Regions from separate parts of the Rhodoferax fermentans genome, predicted to be linked through region 2. Evidence: predicted binding sites of a transcription regulator. Region 2 holds the regulator's gene; each other region holds the start of a gene.
What was found. The regulator sigma-54, encoded in region 2, starts transcription at its own class of promoters, with help from an activator protein. The targets are predictions, from matches to a motif close to TGGCANGNAANCTGCTTT.
Positions count from the first base shown of each region.

Region 1: the regulator sigma-54 is predicted to act here: its motif matches at 2,829-2,846, upstream of glnK (P-II family nitrogen regulator).
Region 3: the regulator sigma-54 is predicted to act here: its motif matches at 1,946-1,963, upstream of nifB (nitrogenase cofactor biosynthesis protein NifB).
Region 4: the regulator sigma-54 is predicted to act here: its motif matches at 3,067-3,084, upstream of nifH (nitrogenase iron protein).

Region 1 covers NZ_MTJN01000002.1:2,844,866-2,849,565, forward strand. Annotated here, with positions in the region: gene RF819_RS13350 (glycerate kinase type-2 family protein) at 1-523, opposite strand, end outside; gene amt (ammonium transporter) at 799-2,370, opposite strand; gene glnK (P-II family nitrogen regulator) at 2,404-2,742, opposite strand; gene RF819_RS13365 (YifB family Mg chelatase-like AAA ATPase) at 2,996-4,531, shown strand; gene RF819_RS13370 (CDP-alcohol phosphatidyltransferase family protein) at 4,562-4,700, opposite strand, start outside.
Region 2 covers NZ_MTJN01000002.1:1,663,760-1,668,459, reverse strand. Annotated here, with positions in the region: gene RF819_RS07970 (thiol:disulfide interchange protein DsbA/DsbL) at 1-74, shown strand, start outside; gene lptA (lipopolysaccharide transport periplasmic protein LptA) at 179-805, shown strand; gene lptB (LPS export ABC transporter ATP-binding protein) at 817-1,623, shown strand; gene rpoN (RNA polymerase factor sigma-54) at 1,729-3,327, shown strand; gene RF819_RS07950 (THUMP domain-containing class I SAM-dependent RNA methyltransferase) at 3,412-4,700, shown strand, end outside.
Region 3 covers NZ_MTJN01000002.1:2,752,977-2,757,676, forward strand. Annotated here, with positions in the region: gene RF819_RS12890 (diguanylate cyclase) at 231-1,820, shown strand; gene nifB (nitrogenase cofactor biosynthesis protein NifB) at 2,008-3,600, shown strand; gene RF819_RS12900 (4Fe-4S binding protein) at 3,636-3,830, shown strand; gene RF819_RS12905 (HesB/IscA family protein) at 3,858-4,262, shown strand; gene RF819_RS12910 (hypothetical protein) at 4,279-4,700, shown strand, end outside.
Region 4 covers NZ_MTJN01000002.1:2,792,250-2,796,949, forward strand. Annotated here, with positions in the region: gene RF819_RS13105 (ArsC/Spx/MgsR family protein) at 1-264, opposite strand, end outside; gene draG (ADP-ribosyl-[dinitrogen reductase] hydrolase) at 275-1,213, opposite strand; gene RF819_RS13115 (NAD(+)--dinitrogen-reductase ADP-D-ribosyltransferase) at 1,206-2,057, opposite strand; gene RF819_RS13120 (hypothetical protein) at 2,190-2,798, opposite strand; gene nifH (nitrogenase iron protein) at 3,215-4,129, shown strand; gene nifD (nitrogenase molybdenum-iron protein alpha chain) at 4,298-4,700, shown strand, end outside.

The DNA of each region.
Region 1 (4,700 bases), 1.2 Mb from region 2:
CGCCTAGGCGGCCCCCCTTGATGTCTGAGAGGTGGCGGCGCACACAGTTCATCTCAGAAATGCTGGCGCCGCTGGCCAGCAGGGCGGCATTGACCGCCTGTTTGTCTTGCAGCGTCAGACCCTCACCCGGTGCCACCAGCAGGGACGAGCCACCGCCCGAGATCAGCGCTATCACCAGATCGTCAGCTGTCAAACCGGTGACGAGGTCGCGCAGACGTTGTGTGGCCTGCAGTCCGGCAGCATCGGGCACCGGGTGGGCGGCCTGCACAATCTCGATACGCTGACAGGGCACCTCGTAGCCGTAGCGGGTGATCACCAGGCCCTCGAGGGGGCCAGGCCAATGGTCTTCGAGCGCACGCGCCATGGCGGCCGAGGCTTTGCCCGCACCGATCACGATGGTGCGGCCCTTGGGTGGCGGCGGCAGATGGGGTGGCAGGCATAACGCGGGCTGCGCGGCGGCCACGGCGGCATCGAACATCTGGCGCAGCAGGGCGCGCTGCTGGGTGACTGGGCTGGGCGTCATGGGCGGTTGGGGTGGGCTTTGGCAGATAAACTGCGTTTATACGCCAAATGGGCTTGTAGCCCTTTTTCCATATGGGGTGGCAGCTACAAATCCAGAAGCGATTTGAGGGGTGGCGTTGGCGCCAAGCGGTGCCAAAGAAGCGCGCTGGGTGGCATGGGGCCTGAACAGACCAAAAAAAACCCACCGGGGTCGCAAACACCCGGTGGGCCAACTCTCTAGGAAGCACTCAAAAAATACCCGTTGCAGGCAGTTGGCCTGCAACCATCAGACAGACCTTAGCGGCCGTAGGCAGACTCGCCGTGGGAGGTGATGTCCAGACCTTCGCGTTCGCTTTCTTCGCTGACACGCAGACCAATGGTCATGTCCACAATCTTGTAGGCCACGAACGACACCACACCCGACCAGATCACGGTGGTCAACACCGCCTTGGTTTGCACCCAGACTTGGGCTGCGATGGAGTAGTCGGCCGATGTCACCATGGTGGCCGTGACCCAGTCGGCCACGTAGCCGGGGCCGCCCAGAGCGGGGCTGTTGAAGACACCGGTCAGGATGGCACCCAAGATGCCGCAAACACCGTGCACACCGAACACGTCCAGCGAGTCGTCAGCGCCCAGCAGTTTCTTCAGGCCATTCACACCCCACAGGCCGGCAAAGCCAGACAGGAAACCAATCACCAGCGCACCACCGATACCGACGTTGCCGGCAGCGGGTGTGATGGCAACCAAACCCGCCACACAACCGGAAGCCGCACCCAGCATGGAAGCTTTGCCGCGCATCAGGGTTTCACCGATACACCAGGCCAGGATGGCCGCAGCGGTAGCACCAAAGGTGTTGATGAAGGCCAGGGCGGCGAAGCCGTTGGCTTCCAGAGCGGAGCCAGCGTTGAAGCCAAACCAGCCCACCCACAGCAGGGACGCGCCGACCATCGTCAAAGTCAGGCTGTGAGGCGCCATCGACTCTTTGCCGTAGCCAATACGTTTGCCAACCATGTAAGAACCCACCAGGCCAGCCACAGCAGCGTTGATGTGCACCACCGTACCACCCGCGAAGTCCAGCGCACCCCACTGCCAGATCATGCCGGCTTTGCTGGTCATTTCTTCAGCCACGGCGGCGGCGCTGTAGGCATCCGGGCCCATCCAGAACCAGACCATGTGGGCAATCGGTGCGTAGGCAAAGGTGAACCACAAGACCATGAAAGCCAACACTGCAGAGAACTTCATACGTTCGGCAAAGGCGCCCACGATCAGGGTACCGGTGATACCGGCAAAAGTAGCCTGGAAGGCGGCGAACACAATCTCAGGAATCACCACGCCCTTGCTGAAGGTGGCGCCATTGGCAAAGGTGCCTGCAGCGTTGTCCCAGATGCCCGACATGAACAGCCGGTCAAAGCCACCAAAAAACGAGTTGCCCTCGGTGAACGCCAAGCTGTAGCCGTAAATGAACCACAACACCACAATCATCGAGAAGGTCACCATGACCTGCATCAGCACCGACAGCATGTTCTTGGAGCGGACCAGGCCGCCGTAGAACAGCGCCAGACCGGGCACCGTCATCAAAATCACCAACAGGGTGGAGACCATCATCCAGGCGGTGTCGCCCTTGTTTGGAACAGGTGCGGGTGCGGCAGCGGGCGCAGCAGCTTCGGCGGCGGCCGGGGCCGCAGCGGCGGCTGCAGCAGGTGCCTCGGCAGGCGCAGTGGCCGCCGGAGCAGCGGCGTCAGGAGCGGCCGGTGCAGCGGTGGTGGCAGCAGCTTCAGAGGTGGGGGCGGCGGGCGCTTGTGCCAAAGCAACGGTGCCGCCAAGCAACAAGCTCATGCCCAACGCAAGGGATGCAAGTAGTTTTTTCATGTTGTGGATCTCGTGTGAAGTGAGAAGTGGGCGTCAGAGCGCTTCCTTGCCGGTTTCGCCGGTGCGGATGCGGATCACCTGCTCAACCGGTGTGACAAAAATCTTGCCATCACCAATCTTGCCGGTGCGTGCTGCGCCTTCGATGGCTTCGATGACCTGGTCGAGCATCTCGTCAGACACGGCGGCCTCAACCTTGACCTTGGGCAGAAAATCCACCACATACTCTGCACCCCGATACAGTTCGGTGTGTCCCTTTTGGCGACCAAAGCCTTTGACTTCGGTAACGGTGATGCCCTGCACGCCGATGGAGGAGAGCGCTTCGCGCACCTCATCGAGCTTGAAGGGTTTGACAATTGCAGTGACAAGTTTCATGAGTTCTCCTTGGCTTGGAAAGAGTGGGTCACACTCGGCGGGTTCAGAGTCATCGGCCTCTCCAACAAGTGGGTTGACGAGCAAGTAAAGCAGGGTTCGTGCCAGACGCCCGGATTGGCCTGGCTGGAGCCTTGCAAATCAGCACGAGATCTGTGGGTTAAGATATCTGTATAAATAACCAGTAAGCACCAGCATGGTGCATCAATCGGATGCGTGGCCTGTTGACAGCGCACCGTTTTAGTCAGGAGGTTTCATGAGTCTGTCTTTGGTGCAAAGCCGGGCCCTGCTGGGCCTGGATGCGGCCGCCGTGACGGTCGAAGTCCACTTGGCCAACGGTTTGCCGAGTTTCACCTTGGTGGGTTTGGCTGATGTTGAGGTGAAAGAAGCGCGTGAGCGGGTGCGCTCGGCCATCCAGAACTCGGGGCTGGAGTTTCCGAGCAACAAAAAAATTGTGGTCAACCTGGCGCCAGCCGATTTGCCCAAGGACTCGGGCCGGTTTGATCTGCCCATAGCGCTGGGCATTCTGGGCGCCAGTGGCCAGATTGATACTGCGGCGTTGGCGGGCTGGGAGTTTGCTGGCGAGTTGTCACTGTCGGGTGAGTTGCGCCCGGTGCGGGGTGCGCTGGCCATGAGCCTGGCCCTGCATGGCAGTGGTGTGGTCACCCAGCTGGTGCTGCCACCCGAGAGCGCCGAAGAGGCCGCCCTGGTGCCCAGTGCCCAGGTGTACCGCGCCCGGCATTTGCTCGATGTGGTGCAGCATTTTTTACCGACCACTTCAGAAAACAGAGCAGCTGAGCCAGGTGAAGGTTGGGCTAGAGTCGATTCTGTGCCTTGTGTGCAAGCGGCTGACTACCTCGATCTGGCCGATGTCAAAGGCCAGCTTGGGGCCAAACGGGCGCTTGAGATTGCTGCCGCCGGTGGCCACAGCCTGCTGTTGATGGGGCCACCGGGCTCGGGCAAATCGATGCTGGCGCAGCGTTTTGTCGGTTTGCTGCCGCCCATGACCACCGATGAGGCCTTGCAAAGTGCCGCTGTCGCCAGCCTGGGCGGGCGTTTTTCGCTGGCCAGCTGGGCGCGTCGGCCCACCTGCCAGCCGCACCATACCGCGAGTGCTGTCGCTTTGGTCGGTGGCGGATCACCGCCGCGTCCCGGAGAGATTTCGCTGGCGCACCACGGGGTCTTGTTTCTGGACGAATTTCCGGAGTTTCCCCGCGCCGCTTTGGAGGCGCTGCGTGAGCCGCTGGAGACCGGCACCATCACCATCTCGCGGGCGGCGCGGCGCAGTGAGTTCCCGGCGCGTTTCCAACTGATTGGTGCGATGAACCCCTGCCCCTGTGGTTACCTGGGCTCCAACCAGAAGGCCTGCCGTTGCACGCCCGACCAGGTGGCGCGTTACCAGGGCAAACTCAGCGGTCCGCTGGTGGACCGCATTGACCTGCATGTGGAGGTGCCCGCCGTGACGTCCAACGAGCTGATGCAGACGCCGCCGGGTGAAGCCAGTGCCGTGGTCCAGGCCCGTTGTATGGCCGCACGTGAACGCGCCATCACCCGCCAGGGCAAGCCCAACCAGGCCTTGCAGGGGCAGGAAATTGACCAGTTTGTGCTGCTGGACGAGGCTGCTGCCAAGTTCTTGAACGTGGCCGCCACCCGGCTGGGCTGGTCGGCACGCAGCACCCACCGGGCGCTCAAGGTGGCGCGCACCATTGCCGACCTGGCCGGTGCACACAGCACCCAGGTCACCCATGTGGCCGAGGCCATGCAGTACCGCCGGACGCTGAAGTCAGCCTGACGCCACCCCAGATGCCTGCCTCTTGAATGCTCAATCTGGCCTGAAAGTGCGGATGCCTGCGACGATGCGGGTCACTGTGGTCAGCGCACACAAGGCCGCAAAACCGTAGGCCAGCGGTGCAAACCAGCTGGGCGCCAGGCACATCAGCGTGAACACGGCCATGGTTTCC
Region 2 (4,700 bases):
CCATGACCAAAGCCATGGACCGGGCGCTGCAGGTGGTGGATTTCCTGGTGGCCGAGGTCCGCGCGGGACGTTGAGTCTGGCGCTTGTCGGGCGCCACATCTGGCTTCGTTGCGGGCCGATGGGAACGGGCAGCAAGGTCGCTACAATGCATGCATAAACATGCAAGATTCGTGCCTTTATGAACAACTTCCTTTTGTCGCGCCTGGTCTCGGTCCTTTTGGTCCTGGTGGCTCCTGTCGCCTGGGGTGAAAAGGCGGACAAGGACAAACCCATGAATGTGGAGTCTGACGCTTTGCGTTATGACGACGCACGGCAGGTCAGCGTGTTCACCGGCAAGGTGGTCCTGACCAAGGGCACCATCCTGATTCGCGGCGCACGGCTCGATGTGCGGCAAGACCCGGATGGCTTCCAATACGGTGTGGTCACCGCCGAGCCCGGCAAACTGGCGTTTTTCCGCCAGAAGCGCGAAGGGGTGGATGAGTTCATCGAAGGCGAGGGCGAAACCATCGACTACGACGGTCGCCTGGACACCGTCAAGTTCATTTCCAAAGCCCAGTTGCGCCGTTATCGGGGGGCCACCCTGGCCGACGAGTTCAATGGTGGCCTGATCGTCTACAACAACGTCACCAGCGTGTTCACGCTGGATGGTGCACCTGCCGCTGGCAAAAACAGCAGCACCGGCCAACCCGGTGCACCCGCCGGCCGGGTCAAGGCGATGCTGACGCCGACCCCGGACAATGCGTCGGTACCAGCGTCGTCCACGCCTTTGCGCGACACCAACACCCTGGGTGGCAGCAAGCCATGACCCCCCTGGACATGGCTCCTGCTGCGCCAGCAACGGTCGCCGGTGACCGGCATCGCTCCTCGGACACGGGTGGACAAGACAGCTGCCTGCAAGCCCACCACCTGCAAAAGTCTTACGGCAGCCGCAAGGTGGTCAAGGATGTGTCGCTGTCGGTGCGCAAAGGTGAGGTGGTGGGGCTGCTCGGCCCCAACGGTGCGGGCAAGACCACCTCGTTTTACATGATTGTGGGTCTGGTGCGTGCCAGCGGTGGCGACATCACCATCGACGGCCAGTCGGTCGAACACATGCCGATCCACCGGCGCGCCCGCCTCGGGCTGGGTTACCTGCCCCAGGAGGCGTCGATTTTTCGCCGCCTCAATGTGGAGGACAACGTGCGTGCGGTGTTGGAGTTGCAGCTCGATGAGCGCGGCAAGGGCCTGAGCAACGACGAGATTGAAAAACGCCTGACTGCGCTGCTGCAAGACCTGAGGGTGGACCACCTGCGCCAGTCCAGCGCTTTGTCGCTCTCGGGGGGGGAACGCCGCCGGGTCGAGATTGCCCGGGCGCTGGCGACCAACCCGCGGTTTATCCTGCTGGATGAACCTTTTGCGGGCATTGACCCGATTGCGGTGATCGAGATCCAGCGCATCATCAGTTTCCTGAAAAACCGGGGCATTGGCGTGCTGATCACCGACCACAATGTGCGCGAAACCCTGGGCATTTGTGACCACGCCTACATCATCAGCGACGGCACGGTGCTGGCGCAGGGCACCCCCGCCGACATCGTCAACGACGCTGATGTCCGCCGGGTGTACCTCGGTGAACATTTCCGCATGTGAAGCTATGACCCCCACGCTTGTCACGATGTGTACTGCGCTGCCCCCCGAGGGGGCCGCGTTTTTGCTTGGGGCGGCCCGTCGCCAAAACATGACCCCTGATCAGTCATGAAACAAGGCCTGTCCTTACGCGTCTCGCAGCATCTGGCGCTCACACCGCAGTTGCAGCAGTCGATCCGTCTGCTGCAGCTATCGACCCAGGAGCTGAGCCAGGAAGTCGACCAGATGCTCGACGAAAACCCGTTTCTGGACCGCAACGTCGAAGAGGCCGAGCGGGAGTCCTTTGGTCTGGCGCAGGCCGACGCACCGGTCAGTGCGGCGGACCGTGAGGCTGAAGTTGCTACTTATTCAGCAGCAGAGTATCCAGACACTACAAGGGCCAAGTCCGAAAATGACCATGAAGAAGTCGGTGTGTCGTCTGACGACATCCCGAGCTGGGACGGTGATGGCACCGTCAGCATGGCGCCCGACGACGGCGAGTGGGGCGGTGAGGCCGCGGCCCGTGGCAACAACCTCAGCGGTGACGACGAAATGGACGCCACCGAGCTGGCGCGCAACCAGGAGTCGCTGCAGAGCTTTTTGCACCGCCAGGCGCTGGCGCTGCGCCTGGGGGCTGAGGACAGTGCCGCGCTGCGTTTCCTGATCGAGTCGCTCAATGACGACGGTTACCTGGAAGACACACTCGACGAGCTGGCGCGTGGCCTGGCCGGTGAGGACGACCCGGAGCAGATCGAGCAACTGGTCCACCACTTCACCGTGGCTTTGAGCCTGCTGCAAAGCCTGGAGCCCACTGGCGTGGGTGCCCGTGGCCTGGCCGAGTGCCTGAGCCTGCAGCTGCAAGCCCTGCAGCGCAACACCGATCTCAGCGACGAGTTCGACCCCGACGTGATCAAGGTCGCGCTGGCCATCTGCCGCCAGCCGATGGACCTGCTGGCCCGGCGCGACATCAAACACCTGATGCCCTTGTGTGGTGCCAGCGACCCCGCCGTGCGTGCCGCCATCACCCTGATTGGCCGCCTGGAGCCCAAGCCCGGACGGCGGTTTGTGGATGTGGAACGCAATGTGGTGGTGCCCGATGTGCTCGTGGTCAGGGTGGGCAACGGTGGCAACGCCAACTTCAGCGTGCGCCTGAACCCCGAGGTGATGCCGCGCCTGCGCGTGCACGACATCTACGCCAACGCGCTCAAGGGCCACAAGGCTGGTGGCAGCGAGGCCTCCAGTGCGCTGGCACTGCAGCAGCGTCTGCAAGAGGCGCGCTGGTTCATCAAGAACATCCAGCAGCGTTTCGACACCATCTTGCGGGTGTCCACCGCGATTGTGGAGCGGCAAAAAAGCTTCTTCATCCACGGCGAGCTGGCCATGCGCCCGCTGGTGCTGCGCGAAATTGCCGATGAGCTGGGCCTGCACGAGTCCACCATCAGCCGCGTCACCACCGCCAAATACATGGCCACGCCTTACGGCACCTTCGAGCTCAAGTACTTCTTTGGCTCGGGCCTGGGCACCGAATCCGGTGGCAACGCCTCCAGCACCGCAGTGCGGGCGCTGATCAAACAATTTGTCGCCGCCGAAAGCCCCAAAAAACCGCTGTCCGACAACCAGATCTCCGACATGCTCAAAGAGCAAGGCATCGAATGCGCCCGCCGCACCGTGGCCAAATACCGCGAAGGCCTGCGCATTGCCCCGGCATCGTTGCGCAAGGAGCTGTGACATTTTTGGCGCCACCCTGCTGTGCCCTCGAGGCGGCATGGGGCGCGAAGCCATCCCCTCGACGACCCTGAGGAAAGAATACCTATGAACCAACTCCAACTGTTCCTGCCCTGCGCCGCTGGCGTGGAAGACTACCTGGCCACCGAGGTCTTGCGCATCACCGAACTGCCGCCCGGCTGCATCACCAAACAGCGTGGTGGGGTGGCGGTGCGCACTGGTTTTGCCCACGCCATGTTGCTCAACCTGTACAGCCGTCTGGCGCAGCGCGTGCTGGTGTTGCTGAGTTACACCGAATACCGCAGTGAGCAGGACCTGTACCGCGCCGCCAGCGAAGTCACCTGGGAGCGCTGGTTCACCCCGCGTGAGAGCATCAAGGTCGAGATCACCGCCCAGCACAGCCCACTCAACAGCCTGAACTTTGCCGCGCTCAAGATCAAGGACGCCGTCTGTGACCGTTTTCGCACGGTGGCCAACGGCGTGCGCCCGGACGTCAACACCCAGTGGCCCGATGTGCGCATCTACGCCCACCTGACCACCGACAGTTGTTCCCTCTACATCGACACCTCGGGTGAACCGCTGTTCAAACGCGGCTGGCGTGTGGATAAGGGCGACGCGCCTTTGAAAGAAACCCTGGCCGCCGCGATGATCGCCGCCAGCGGCTGGCTCGACGGCGAGGGTGACCTGCAGCCGCTGTACGACCCGTGTTGCGGCAGCGGCACGATCCTGATCGAAGCCGCGCAAATGGCCTGCAACATGCCCGCCGGTGGCCAGCGTCGTTTTGCCTTCGAAAAATACCTGCCGTTCCGCAAGGCCGACTGGGACGCGATGAAACAAGAAGCGGCTGACGCCGTGGTGATGCCCGACGCCGACCAAAAGCCCCTGCTGTTTGGTAGCGATGTGGCCCACCGTATGGTCGACTTTGCCCAGCGCAATGCTGAGCGCGCCGGCGTCGCCCAGGTCATCGAATTCCGGGGGGGTGACGCATTACAACGGATGCCGCCGATGGACGTGAGCCAGACCGGTGGTGGCGTGATGCTGCTGAACCCGCCCTATGGTGAACGGATCGAAGTCGCCGGTGTCGCCCGCAGTGGTCGCATGGAACGTGCCCCTTTGCATGCCAAACAGGCCTCTAGCCCTTATAACGACAGGGCAGACAGCTACGAAGACGATAGTGGCACAGACGAGGGCGGTGATGTACAGCAGGGCCGTTTTGGCGCCCGAGAGTTGCCGCAAACCGAGAATGGCGGTGAGTTCTTCAGCCAGCTCGCCACCCACTGGAAGAAAAACTACTCGGGCTGGACCGCCTGGATGCTCACGCCCGACCTCAAATTACCCAGCAAGATGCGCCTCAAAGAATCCCGCCGCGTGCCGAT
Region 3 (4,700 bases), 1.1 Mb from region 2:
CGTCGGCCTTTCCTTGCCTTTGGGCTTCTTTTTCGCGTTCAAACGTCGCTCGCCAGCAGGGGGTGGGTAGGGGTGGCGGCCGATTTCTGCGCATTTGGCAGTATGAGGCCGCCGCCCCTACCCACCCCCTGCCACCCACAACTGTCAAACCCTCTGAGCTAGCCCCGGTTTTCCAAGCCAGAGCGTGATGAACTTCAAATGTCATAGCAGCCTTGCGGGACAATAGCTGCATGACAGCTGATATCCACACTTTACTTTTGGTCATTGTTCTAACGGGTACCGTGCTGGCCTTGTCGGTGGCTGTGGTGGCGCATCAGGACCAGCGTGATGGCATGCGGTACTGGGCTGCCGGGCTGGGGGTACACATTGCGTCTTATGTGTTTCTCAGCCAGGTTGGCAACCTGGGGCAGTTTGCTGGTTTGTTGGTGGTCATTGTGCTGCGGGCCAGTGCCTGGGCCTTGTTTGCCGAGGGTTTGTTCGAGTTTTACCGGCGGCGCGCACCCCGGCTGCTGATCTGGGGCCCGGTGGTGGCCGAGACGGTGGCTTTTGTGCTTCTCTTTGAGCTCGCCACCTACCGGTCGCTGGTGGTCAGTTTGATCTCGTTGTTCCAGGGCGGCTTGGTTTTGCAGCTGATGTTGCAGACCCGTCGCCACACCCCTGGGCGTGGCCAATACTTTCTGATGACCGGGCTGGTGATGGCCATGGCGCTGCTGAGCTTTCGGGTGCTGGAGGTGATGCGCACCGGCTTGGTCGGGATGCTCGACACCACCGGGAGCAATCCGGTGCAGGTCATCAGTTTGCTGGGTGCGCTGGTGACCCTGATCCTGCTGTCGATTGGTTTTGTGCTGATGTCCAAGGACCGGTCTGACGACCAGAACCGCCAGCTGGCCACCCAGGATGAACTCACCGGCCTGGCCAATCGCCGCCATCTGAACCATGTGCTGGCCCAAGAGTGGGCCCGGTTCAAACGCTCGGGTCAGCCGTTTGCCTTGGTGATGATCGACATCGACCACTTCAAGCTCTACAACGACCACTATGGCCACCCGGCCGGTGATGCCTGCCTGCGCCAGATTGCGGAGGTGATCCAGTCCGGCATGCGCCGCGCGGGTGATCTGGCGGCGCGTTATGGCGGCGAAGAGTTCCTGCTGATCCTGCCCAACACCCAGGCCCAGGACGGCCTGCGTCTGGCCGAGGCGGTGCGCCAATCGGTTGAGCAGCTGAACCTGCCCCACGCCAAGTCGCCTTTGGGTCGGCTGACCGTGAGCTTGGGGGTGGCGGCCATGGCGGACGCGCACTATGTGGACGCGTCGGGCCTGCTCAGTGCGGCCGACGCCGCGCTCTATATTGCCAAACAGGAAGGCCGCAACCGGGTGCGGTTGGCGCAGACGGGCAAACACACGGCGTCGGCACCTGGCAAGCTGGTGCAGCTGGTCTGGCATTCAAGTTATGACAGTGGCTACGCGGTCATGGACACGCACCACCGCAAACTGTTTGCCGAGGCCAACGACATCCTGGGGCTGATCCTGTCCGGGCAGAACGCAGCCAGCCTGGCCGACCGGATGGACGCCTTTGTGGTCGACATCGGGGAGCATTTTCTGGAAGAAGAGGTGCTGTTGTTCCAGTCTGCTTATCCCGCTGCGGCTGAGCACGCCCAACTGCACCGTGAGCTGCTGGCCCAGGGGCACGCGCTGGTGGCGCAGTTCAAGAGTGGCCGCTTGTTGATCGGGGATCTGTTTGTGTACCTGACCCAGGAAGTGGTGGCCCGCCACATCTTGTCCGCTGACCGCGAGTTCATCACCTTCCTCCATACCAAGGTCTGAGCCCCTGTACGGCGCTGTGTCAGCTTTGTCGCATCACTGACAAGCCGCCCGCAAAGTAGCTCAGGCCGCGCCGGGTCGGGTGTGTCACAACCGACAAAACCCAGCCAAAAACCGGTGTTTTGGCGTGGCATGGATATCGCTAATCAAACCCCAAGCGGTCACGGTCGATCGCATGAAGGGTTTCTCCATGCCAACAAGCGCGCTCACCGGTAGCCAACCCGGCACGACCTATGTCAGCATGGGTCAGCTCAAACCTCTGAAGATCAGGCTTGAATCGGCCTCAAACGGTGCTGGCTGCGGTACCACCGGTGGGGAGGGCAAGGCCAGTTGTGGCTCGTCCGACGGTCCGCAGGACATGCCGGCCGAGGTCTGGGACAAGGTCAAGAACCACCCCTGTTACTCCGAGGAAGCCCACCACCACTTTGCCCGCATGCATGTAGCGGTGGCGCCAGCCTGCAATATCCAGTGTAATTACTGCAACCGCAAATACGACTGCAGCAACGAGTCGCGCCCGGGTGTGGTGTCGCAAAAGCTCACGCCCGAGCAGGCGGTGAAGAAGGTGGTGGCGGTGGCCAGCGCCATCCCGCAGATGACGGTGCTGGGTATTGCTGGCCCGGGTGACGCGCTGGCCAATCCGAAGAAGACCTTTGACACCATGCGCATGCTCACAGCGAGGGCACCCGACATCAAGCTGTGTCTCTCGACCAACGGGCTGGCCTTGCCCGACCTGGTGGACGAAATCTGCAAACACAACATTGACCACGTGACGATCACCATCAACATGGTGGACCCCGAGATCGGCGCCAAGATTTACCCCTGGATTTTCTGGAACCACAAACGGCTGACCGGCATCGAGGCCGCTACCGTGTTGCACCAGCGCCAGATGCTGGGCCTGGAGATGCTCACCGCACGTGGTGTGCTCACCAAGGTCAACTCTGTGCTGATCCCCGGCATCAATGACCAGCATTTGATGGATGTGAACCGCGAGGTGAAGAAACGTGGCGCCTTCCTGCACAACATCATGCCGCTGATCTCCGAGCCCGAACACGGCACGGTGTTTGGCCTGACCGGCCAGCGTGGCCCCAGTGCCCAGGAACTCAAAGCCGTGCAGGATGCCTGCATGGGCGGCGCCAACCTGATGCGCCACTGCCGCCAGTGCCGCGCCGACGCGGTGGGCCTGCTCGGTGAAGACCGCAGCGACGAGTTCACCCTCGACAAGCTCGACGACATGGAGGACGTGGTCTACGACCTGGAAAAACGCAAGGCCTACCAGGACAAGGTCGAGCAGGAGCGCAGTGCCCAGCAGGCCGCCAAACAGCAGGCGCTGGCGGCGGCCAGTGCGCTGCAGGCCTCGCAGGACCTCAAGGTGCTGGTGGCCGTGGCCACCAAGGGCGGCGGGCGTGTCAACGAACATTTTGGCCATGTGACCGAATTCCAGGTCTATGAGGTCTCTGCCGCCAAGGCCCATTTTGTGGGGCACCGGCGGGTGGACCAGTACTGCCAGGGTGGCGCCGGTGACGACGAGCAACTGCCTTCGGTGGTGCGTGCCATCAACGACTGCCATGCGGTGCTGGTGGCCAAGATCGGCGCCTGCCCGCGTGACGAATTGATGTTGGCGGGCGTCGAGCCGGTGGACGCTTATGTCGGTGAATTCATCGAAAAAGCCGCGCTTGACTGGTTCAACGACTACCGCGCCCGGGTGGCCAGTGGCGCCGTGTTGCACCAGCACCGTGGTGACGCCGCCATCCGCCAGGGCGCCTACACCGCACTGGCCGCCTAACTTTTTTCATTAGCCAACCCGACAGGAGATTAGCCATGACCCACAAGATCAACACCGACATCTGCACCTCGTGTGACGCCTGCGAGCCGGTGTGCCCCAACGCCGCCATCCGCGTCAAGAGTGGCATCTACGCGATTGACCCCAAGAAGTGCAACGACTGCGAAAGCCACTTTGACGACCCGCAGTGTGTGGCCATCTGTCCGGTGGACGACTGTATCACCGAAGTCTGATTCCCTTTCTCTGAAAGCACCCCCGCCATGTTGCCAAACCTCACCGTCACCCCTGCTGCAGCGAAATTCATCAACCGTGTTGTGCGCTTCTCTGGCCTGGGCACAGGCGCAGGCCTGCGGCTGGCGGTCAAGCCGGGTGGCTGCTCCGGCTACTCCAGCGACTTCAGCGCCCAGCTGGCACCCGCTGCCGACGAGCAGCTTTGTGAGGTGGGCGGTGTGCGCCTGTTTCTGGCGGCTGAGAGCCGTTTGTTGCTCAATGGCCTGACCATGGATTTCATCGAGACCGCCACCGAGTCGGGACTGAGTTTCATCGACCCCAACAAGGAGGCCTGCGCCTGCAGCAGCGCGGGCGCCCCTCAGGCGGGTGTGACACACATCAACATCAGCGCGATTGGCCGGGGTCGCCCGGTGGCGCCTGTGCTGCCGTCCTGACGGCGGCTCCAGCACCATGCCTGCGGACCGCCTGCAGTTTGCCAATGACCTGGCGGCTTTTGCCGACGGGGTCATTGGTGGCGGCCTGAGCCCGCAGGTGGAGGCACTGATCACCGAGGCAGGGCGTTGCCGCGACAAGCCACAACAGGCCCTGGCTCTGCTGGAGCAGGCGCGTGCCGCTGCACCCCGCCACCCGGCCCCGGTGATCGCCTTGTATCGCTACTATTTTTATAGTCATCAGCTCAATCAGGCCAAGGGCATGGGTGAGAATGCCTTGGCCATTGCGCGCACCGCACTGGGGCCAGACTTTGGCGATGTGCCGCCCGGTGACGAGGCCACCCGGCACAACGCTGCGGTGCGTTTTTACCTGTTCACCCTCAAGGGGCTGGCCTACCTCAACCTGCGCCTGGATGAGCTGGACGAGGCCCGGCTGATGCT
Region 4 (4,700 bases), 1.1 Mb from region 2:
CAAAGGCTGTGCCAGCAGCAGCGCCAGCGCGGCATCGGCGCTGAGCGACTCTGGCACCACCTCGCCGGACTTGACCTGGGGTGCCGCACGGTTGAACCAGTCCGGCACCGCCAGAGGGCTCAAAAACAGGAGCAGCTCCTCCTCAGTCCATGGGGTCAGGAGCAGGTTTTTGACATCAAGGGTGTGGTGGGCGGCGAGTAACAAAGCCTTTTGTCTGGCGTTGCCGCCACAGCCGGGTTTTTCATAAAAGCTGATGTGTGCCATGGCGAGGTTCTCAAGAGGAGGGGGTGTTTGGCGCGGGCTTCACACTGGCCGCCAGCGCCAGCAGACCATAGGTCTGGTCGGTGATGGCGCGTACCACGTCGGGGCGCAGGCGTTGCAACCAGCGCGACGGCAGTCGGGTGGCACCACAGCGGGCACCGGCCAGCATGCCCAGCAGCGCGCCGGTGGTGTCGGCGTCGTCGCCCTGGTTCACCGTGGCCACCATCGCGGCCTCGAAGTCCTCGTGTTGGGTCAGGAAGTACAGCACGGTCTGCACCGTGTCGACCACATAGGCGGTGGCGCGGCCCCGGTAGGGGGTGAAGCCAAAACTCGGGTTGTTGGCCACCCACTGGGCCACCCAGGCCTGGCAGCTTGGGTGGCTGGCGCCGGTGAGCAGCAGGCGCAGCAACTGGCCCAGGCCCAGCGTGGCGGCATCGGACAAGGGGTGGTGGTGGGTGAGGCGCGCCTGAGTGATCGACAGGCGCTCAAACAAGCCGTCGTGGCCCAGGGTGGCCAGCACGGCGGGCAGGTTGCGCATCAGCGCGCCGTTGCCGCCGTCACCGGGGTTGAGTTCACCCGAGAGTGTGCCCTCGTGCATGAAGCGCATGATGCCGCGACGGCAGGTGTTGCCACAGTCCACCGGTTTGGCCTTGAACCACTGCACATAGGCCTGGCCGATGCGCCGGGTCAGGGTCTCGTCGCCATGTGCATGGGCGATCAGCGTGGGCGCACCCGCTTGCAGCAGCGCCTCACCGAGGGCCAGGCTCATGGTGGTGTCGTCGGTGACCTGACCACGCGCCAGTTTGAGCCAGCCACCACCAACGATGTCGCGGTGCACACCGTATTGGTGGGCGATTTCGCGTGGGCGCATGAACTCCACCGTGGCGCCCAGTGCATCGCCAATGGCCAAACCGAGGTAAGCGCCCAGGGCGCGGTCGAGGGGTTCACGCATAACGTGCCGTGACCTCGTAGTTGCCACCCAGGGCCAGCACCTCCTGCTCACCCTGCAGCACCTGGCCCGGCAAGAGGCCGGGAAAAACCAGCACCTTGCATACCGGCACCTGCACCTCAAACACCCAGTCGCCAAACACCGAGGCGTCCTGCGCACTCAGACTGAACGACACCAGGTTGTTGAGCCGCACGGTGCAGCACCGGTTTTGCAGTCGGCCATGGATCACCTGCTCTTCACAGCGGTTGCTGCCACGCCAGAGCTGCAGGTGTTTGCTCTCTGGTGTGACCCCCGGCAGCAGGCCACGGCGCAACGCCCATTGGCAGAACTCGTACAGCAGATCGAGTTGCTGGTGGATGTTGTTATTGTTGTGACGGCTGGCGGTTTTTTCCTGCAAGTAGGTCACCCAGGCTGGCGAGGGGAAACGCACCAGAGGCGCTTTGTGAAAACTCGGCACCAGCCCAAAACGGCTCTCGACCCAACCCTTGAGCACCGCACCCGCCACACCGTTGGCATCCATGCCCCAGCCCTGCAGCAGCTTGCGCCAGCTGCTGTGCCAGCGCCGCTGCTCCGAGGCGCCCATGCTGCGCAGCTCATCCGCATCAGGCTTGCGCAGTCCAAACGCAATCGCCATGTAGTGGGTGAACATGTCCTGCGCCTCGCTTAGGTCCTGGCTGCGTTCCAGCAGTGCAAACAGCCCCATGTGCGACTCACGTGTGCCCGCAATGGCCAGGGGCACCGGGTGGCCGTTGAACGCCGCGCTGCCGAGTAAGAGCGAAGGCACCCCCACCAGGTTGGTGCCGTACCAGCGCTGGGGCTGATCAAGTTCATCGGAGTCGACATCCATGAACAGTTTTTCACGTTTGAGCGAATGGATGGCGTCGCGACCAGCCCGATGTCAGAGCGAGAAGCACAGCCGTACTTCCATACGGCGAGCATCGCAGGCGCAAGATCGGGTTGCGCAGCAGGAAGCCACCGCTCAAACAGGACGGTTCTCGTTGGGGTTGCGCACTGGTCCCATCAGCGCCAATCCTTGCTCGTAGCTGATGCTCTCAAATTTGGCGCTGAACTTAAGGGCGGCATTGGCCACCGCGTCGAGCTTGCCAGCGGTGTCCTTTTTCTTGAGGTCGTTCTTCTCCAGGTACAACAAGTCCAGCAACTCGTTGTAAACGGTGGACTCCAGAATCGGCAACACGTAGAAGGTGGCGTTGTTGTAGGGCACCTGGTATTTCTTGGACAGGTCGATGTTGTCGCAAAACAAGAAGTACTTGCCGTTGGCGCTCAAGGTGTCGCCCAGCACCTCGGCCACGTCCTTGAGACTCTCAAAACTCAGCAGGTAACCGGCAAAAAACGGCACAAAACTTTCGCCCACATTGGCAATCGCCATGACCTGGGGGCACATCAGCTCGGGTGGGCGCGCCTCGTCGGCCAGCTTGGGGGCAAAACGCAGCGCCAGCTCACCCCGAAAACCAACGCGGCCGGGCACGCCGGTGATCGCTTTGTGCAAGGGGTTGAGCAGCCGCCCTTCGTTTTCAAGGCGGGCAAAAGCGGTGTCGTCGATCTCTGGTCGGGCGAGGGTGGCGGTCATGGGAGGTCCTTTGGGTGGTTGAGCTGGCAGTGATAGCTTTGATACAAGCCCCTCTCTAACTGCAATGACCGTACCAACCTGAAACCCGCTGCAAACCCGACACAAACACACATCCCAAGCGCTTACGACCGGGATTTTTGCGACACGGTCAGGGGTTTTGTCGGGAAGTTAACAAAACCCGGAAAGCCAGGTTTTTGCCCTGAGAAAAACAGCTTTTCCCAATGAAAACAGGGTGTGACACCGGCTTTGAGGCGTGGCCCAAACGGCATGGCACGGAAGCTGCAATGAACAGGCTGCGCGGGCTCACATCCAGCCAAACGTGACTACAAGAAGAAGACCATCGGACACGCCAGGCAGACACAAGTCGCGGCTACGCAAGCTTGGTTCTTTTAACCCTTCCTGATTGGAGTACTGCAATGGCTAAACTTCGGCAAATCGCCTTCTACGGCAAAGGTGGCATCGGCAAATCGACCACCTCCCAGAACACCCTGGCAGCCTTGTCTGACCTGGGCCAGAAAATCCTCATCGTTGGCTGCGACCCCAAAGCCGACTCCACCCGTCTGATCCTGCACGCCAAGGCGCAGGACACCATCCTGTCACTGGCCGCCGAAGCGGGTTCCGTGGAGGATCTGGAGCTCGAAGACGTGATGAAGATTGGTTACAAAAACATCCGTTGTGTTGAATCCGGTGGCCCAGAGCCAGGTGTTGGTTGCGCTGGCCGCGGTGTGATCACCTCGATCAACTTCCTCGAAGAAAACGGTGCCTATGACGGTGTGGACTATGTGTCCTACGACGTGCTGGGTGACGTGGTGTGTGGCGGTTTTGCCATGCCGATTCGCGAAAACAAGGCGCAGGAAATCTACATCGTCATGTCCGGCGAAATGATGGCCATGTACGCGGCCAACAACATCTCCAAGGGCATTCTGAAATACGCCAACTCGGGTGGTGTGCGTCTGGGTGGCCTGGTGTGTAACGAGCGCAAGACCGACAAGGAATACGAACTGGCCGACGCCCTGGCGGGCATGTTGGGCAGCAAGCTGATCCACTTTGTGCCACGTGACAACGTGGTGCAACACGCCGAACTGCGTCGTATGACGGTGATCGAATACGCCCCTGACTCCAAGCAGGCCGGTGAATACCGCACGCTGGCGCAGAAGGTCCACAACAACGCGGGCAACGGCACCATCCCCACCCCCATCACGATGGACCAGCTCGAAGACATGCTGATGGAGTTCGGGATCATGGATGTGATCGACGAATCCCTGGTCGGCAAGGCCGCCGCAGAACTGGCCGCTGCCCAAGCCGCCGCAGCGCAGCTGGCTGCCGCGTAATTGGCCCACCCCCCGTTGCTTGCTCACTGCGTGTAGCCGCATCCCCCCTCAAGGGGGCGGCCCCAGCGGCCTGGCATAGCCAGATCCGCGGGGCCCCTGGCAACGCTGTATCTCGCTGACCGCAGTACCGCTAGCAACGCCTACTTTTTTATCACCGGAGTTACCACCATGACCGCCACCGTTGAAGAGCGCAAGGCCACCAACAAGGCCCTGATTGAAGAAGTGCTGAAGGCCTACCCCGAAAAAATGGCCAAGCGGCGCGCCAAACACCTCAGCACTTTTGAAGAAGGTCGCCCCGATTGCGGGGTCAAGTCCAACATCAAGTCGCTGCCTGGCGTGATGACCATTCGTGGCTGCGCCTATGCGGGTTCCAAAGGGGTGGTCTGGGGCCCGATAAAGGACATGGTGCACATCAGCCATGGCCCGGTCGGGTGTGGCCAGTACTCCTGGGCCAATCGCCGCAATTACTACATTGGCACCACCGGCATCGACTCCTTTGTGACGATGCAGTTCACCTCTGACTTCCAGGAGAAGGACATTGTTTTTGGCGGCGACAAGAAGCTCGACAAAA